DNA from 2 places in the Streptomyces sp. 147326 genome. Region 2 is predicted to be linked to the other one. Evidence: riboswitches for the same ligand, from Rfam matches in the RefSeq annotation. Region 2 holds a riboswitch; the other holds the start of a gene.
What was found. A riboswitch is a leader RNA that binds a small molecule or an ion and turns the genes downstream of it on or off. The one in region 2 is predicted to bind cobalamin.
Positions count from the first base shown of each region.

Region 1: another riboswitch for cobalamin. It lies ahead of RIU97_RS13980 (ribonucleoside-diphosphate reductase subunit alpha); the one in region 2 lies ahead of metE (5-methyltetrahydropteroyltriglutamate--homocysteine S-methyltransferase).

Region 1 covers NZ_CP134201.1:3,209,468-3,211,849, reverse strand. The annotation lists gene RIU97_RS13980 (ribonucleoside-diphosphate reductase subunit alpha) at 1-1,179, opposite strand, end outside; cobalamin riboswitch at 1,324-1,455, opposite strand; gene RIU97_RS13975 (GNAT family N-acetyltransferase) at 1,497-1,994, opposite strand; gene RIU97_RS13970 (Uma2 family endonuclease) at 2,072-2,382, shown strand, end outside.
Region 2 covers NZ_CP134201.1:7,370,106-7,372,487, forward strand. The annotation lists gene RIU97_RS33945 (FAD-dependent oxidoreductase) at 1-938, shown strand, start outside; cobalamin riboswitch at 1,052-1,278, shown strand; gene metE (5-methyltetrahydropteroyltriglutamate--homocysteine S-methyltransferase) at 1,451-2,382, shown strand, end outside.

The DNA.
Region 1 (2,382 bases), 4.2 Mb from region 2:
CATGGTCTTGCGGGCCAGGCCCTCCGCCTCGGCCTTGCGGTAGGCGGCGTCGAACTCGTCGCCCCACAGGTCGACCAGCTCGGGCACGTCGGCCGGGGAGAACAGCGACCACTCGGCGTCCGCGTTCACGCGGCGCATGAACTCGTCGGGGACCCAGTGGGCGAGGTTCAGGTTGTGCGTACGGCGCTGGTCCTCACCGGTGTTGTCGCGGAGCTCCAGGAACTCCTCGATGTCCGCGTGCCAGGTCTCCAGGTAGACGGCGGCGGCGCCCTTGCGGCGGCCACCCTGGTTCACGGCGGCGACGGAGGCGTCGAGGGTCTTCAGGAACGGCACGATGCCGTTGGAGTGGCCGTTGGTGCCGCGGATCAGGGAACCGCGGGCGCGGATGCGGGAGTACGACAGGCCGATGCCGCCGGCGTGCTTCGACAGGCGCGCCACCTGGTGGTAGCGGTCGTAGATCGAGTCGAGCTCGTCCAGCGGGGAATCCAGCAGGTAGCAGGAGGACATCTGCGGGTGCCGGGTGCCGGAGTTGAAGAGGGTGGGGGAGGAGGGCAGGTAGTCGAGGCGGCTCATCAGCCGGTACAGCGAGGTCACTTCCTCGAGGGCCTGGACGCTCTCGTCCGCGGCGAGGCCGCAGGCCACGCGCAGCATGAAGTACTGCGGGGTCTCGATGACCTGACGGGTGATCGGGTGGCGCAGCAGGTAGCGGCTGTGCAGGGTGCGCAGGCCGAAGAAGCCGAAGCGGTCGTCGGCGCCCTCGGCGAGGGTGTGCTCGACCAGCGCGTCCAGCCGGTTCGCGTGCGTGCGCACGAACTCGGCGGTGCGGTCGGCGATCAGGCCCTCGCGGTGACCGACCTCGACCGAGGCCGAGAAGGAGGTGGAGCCCTGACTCGCGGCCTCGTCGCGCACGGCCAGCGTCAGCAGCCGGGCGGCGAGCTTCGAGTAGGCGGGGTCCTCGGAGATCAGACCGGCGGCGCCCTCGGTGGCGAGACCGCGGAGTTCGGCCTCGTCGGCGGCGGAGCTGCGGCCGCGGAGCGCGGCGGCGGCGACGCGCCCGGGGTCGGTGTCGGGGAGGTCCGCCGTCAGTTCGGTGAGGGTACGCAGCAGCGTGGCCCCCGGGCCCTCGGTGTTGTCGCCAGAAACGGACTCGGCGCGCGGTGCGGAAGGCGCGATGGTCACGGCGGGAGCTCTCCCTCGCTCGGCCCGGTCATCGGCGGAGCGGGGCGCGAGCGGGCGCATGCGGGCGTGGTAGGAACGCGTACACACCGCATGGCGTCCACCGGCCCAACCGCGAGGCCCGGACGTGTCGGCACCCGGTTCGGTCGAGCCGGGCGCGCTGTCGGCAGGTCATCGGACTTGGTGTCCGGTAGGCGGACACTTCATACCGTTGCGGGACAGTTCCGGATTCACACCGGATTCCCCTGCGCGACAGCAGCCTTGAGCATACATGTGGGGGCGGCCGTATGCGGCAACCCCCACATGTAGTGTCGGCGCGGCTACAGCTTGAGCCGATACGCGAGGAGTGTCAGGCCCGGGATCGGCGCCCAGTCCCGCTCGGGAACGCGTACGAAGCCCAGTTGCGCGTAGATCCGGTGGGCGCCGGCCATGCTGCGCTGGGTGGAGAGCACGACGCCCGTCACCCCCTCGATGGCCCGCGCCCGCTCGACGCACGCCCGCACCAGAGCCTCACCGGCGCCCTGGCCGCGCGCCGCCCGGGCCACCGCGAGCATCCGGAACTCCGCCTCGTCGGGGGCGGCGATGTCGGCGAGCGGGCTGCCGGGGGCGGCGAAGGTCACCCCGCCCAGGATCCGCCCGTCCCGCTCGGCGACGAGCACCTCGGCCCGGGCGGCCCGGCCGGCCACGTCGCGCAGCACGTTCAGGTAGCCGTCGTCCTCGTTGAAGTCCAGGTGCCCGTCGGCGAGGTAGGCCTGCGCCGTGATCTCACCCAGTTCCGCGTATTCGGCGGGCAGCGCCGTTCTGATCACCATGTCCATGCGGTCGAGTGTGCAGGACGGGTGTCGGCGGGCGGCGCTATGGTCGAAGAAGCACCGTCGAGGAAGGCGAGCGAGGCATGACCGTGATGACCGACAGGCCCCACATGACGATCGCAGAGTTCGAGCACCTGGCCCGGATAGCGGCCCGCGAGGCGGAGGGGCTGCGACTGGAGTTCATCGGTGGGGTGCTGAGGAGCAAGGCCATGCCAGACGGGGACCACGGGCGGATCATTCTGTGGCTGACACGGATCTGCATGCAGCACCACCCGGATTTCTGGCTGCACCCAGGGCAGGGGATCAAGGCGGAACAGTACCGGGAGGGCCGTGCTATTCCGGACGGGGTTCTGGCGCACGAGGACGCGTTCGTGGGACAGGGCGACTGGGTGGA
Region 2 (2,382 bases):
TCTTCCACGCGCCGTGGCACCCCGACCGCGGCGAGACCCTGGAGGACTTCACGGACGAGCGCTGCGTCGAGCACATCCGCCGGGCCGTGGGCGCACCCGGCCTGGACGTGGAGATCACCGGGAAGGCTCCGTGGCACGCGGCCGAGCGGGTCGCGCAGCGGTACGTGGCCGGCCGGGTCTTCCTGGCCGGTGACTCCGCCCACGAGATGTCCCCCACCGGGGCGTTCGGCTCCAACACCGGCATCCAGGACGCGCACAACCTGGCCTGGAAGCTCGCAGCCGTACTGGACGGCGCGGCCGGCCCCGGGCTGCTGGAGACGTACGAGGCCGAGCGGCTTCCGGTGGCGCGGGCGACGAGCGAGCGCGCCTCGGCCCGGTCCGCCGAGCACAGCCACCCGGGGTACGAGCCCGACCCCGAGACCGTCCACGAGGGCCAGCCCGAGCCCGCCCCGGGCGGACGTCAGGGCGGTGTCCTGTCCGTGGCCATGGGCTACCGCTACAACCAGGGCGCGGTCCTGGGCACCGACCCCGACCAGCCGGTCGTGCCCGAACGGATGCGTCTGTGCGGCGAACCGGGCACGCGCGCGCCGCACATGTGGCTCCACGCCCCGGGGGAGGAGCGGCAGAAGTCCACCCTGGACCTCTACGAGCGGTCCTTCGTCCTGCTCAGCTCCGAGGGCACGCCGTGGAGCGGGGCGGCGGGATCCGTCGCCAAACGGATGAACGTGCGCCTGGACGCCTACGCCATCGGCAACGGGCCGGAGGCCGACCTGATCCCTGCGAGCGGCGGCGACTGGGCCGAGGCGCACGGCACGACCGCGGCCGGGGCGGTCCTCGTCCGCCCGGACGGCTTCGTGGCCTGGCGCTCGGAGGAGGCCGTGGCCGATGAGGAATCGGTCCTCTACAAGGTCCTGACCACCCTGCTGGACCGGTACTGACCTTCCCCCCCCCCGGATCCCCGCTCCGCCCGGCGGCGCGGGGATCCTCCGCGTCCCGGTCTCGCCGCGATCCGGATATTGGACAACCCGCTCCGTTGACGGCGAACGCCATCTACTCTGGCCGGGCAGCTGGTTCGCACCCGTCAGCCGGACGGGGCGCGTCGTAAGAGGGAACCCGGTGGGAATCCGGGACTGCCCCGCAGCGGTGAGTGGGAACGACCGCCGTCATACGCACTGGGACCGGAACCGGTCCTGGGAAGCGACGGCCAGTAGGTGCCCGCCGGGAGACCGGCAGGCGCGCCCGCGAGTCCGAAGACCTGCCCGTTGCCCGAGCGCGAACGACCGCGCCCGGTTTCCCGGTGACCTCGTGGGTGGGTCGGCGTGCTTCAGGCGGATCGTTCCGGCGTGTACCTCAGGCGTACGCGCATCCGGCGGTCCGCCCGTTCCGGCACCCCTTCGCAGCCCAGGCCCGTCACCGGGTTCATGGAGACACGCTCGCGAAGGAGAGTTCCGTGACCACCGAGTCCGCAGCCGCGGCAGTACAGGCCACCGTGTACGGCTACCCCCGCCAGGGCGGCAGCCGCGAACTGAAGAAGGCCGTCGAGGGCTACTGGAAGGGCCGCGTCACCGCCGACGCCCTCCGGGAGACCGCCCGTGACCTGCGCCGGACCAACTGGCAGCAGCTGGCCGACGCCGGCATCACCGAAGTGCCGACCGGCGACTTCTCGTACTACGACCACGTGCTGGACACCAGCGTCATGGTCGGCGCCGTCCCCGAACGCCACCGCGCCGCCGTGCGGACCGACGCCCTCGACGGCTACTTCGCCATGGCGCGCGGTACCCAGGACGTGGCGCCGCTGGAGATGACCAAGTGGTTCGACACCAACTACCACTACCTGGTGCCCGAACTCGGCCCGGACACCGTGTTCACGGCGGACTCCTCGAAGCAGGTCGCCGAGCTCGAAGAGGCACTGGCGCTCGGCCACACCGCCCGCCCGGTGCTGGTCGGGCCCGTGACGTACCTCCTGCTGGCCAAGCCCGCCCCCGGTGTCGCCGCCGACTTCGAGCCCCTGACCCTGCTCGACCGCCTGCTGCCCGTCTACGCCCGGGTCCTGGCCGACCTGCGGGCGGCCGGAGCCGAGTGGGTGCAGCTGGACGAGCCCGCCCTCGTGCAGGACCGGACCCCCGCCGAACTGAACGCCGCCGCCCGCGCGTACCGCGAGCTCGGCGCCCCGGGAGACCGGCCGAAGCTGCTCGTGGCCTCGTACTTCGACCGGCTCGGCGAGGCTCTGCCGGTGCTGGCCAAGGCTCCCGTCGACGGGCTCGCCCTGGACTTCACCGATGCCGCCGCCGCGAACCTCGCCGACCTCGCCGCCGTCGGCGGCCTGCCCGGCAAACGGCTCGTCGCGGGCGTCGTCAACGGCCGCAACATCTGGATCAACGA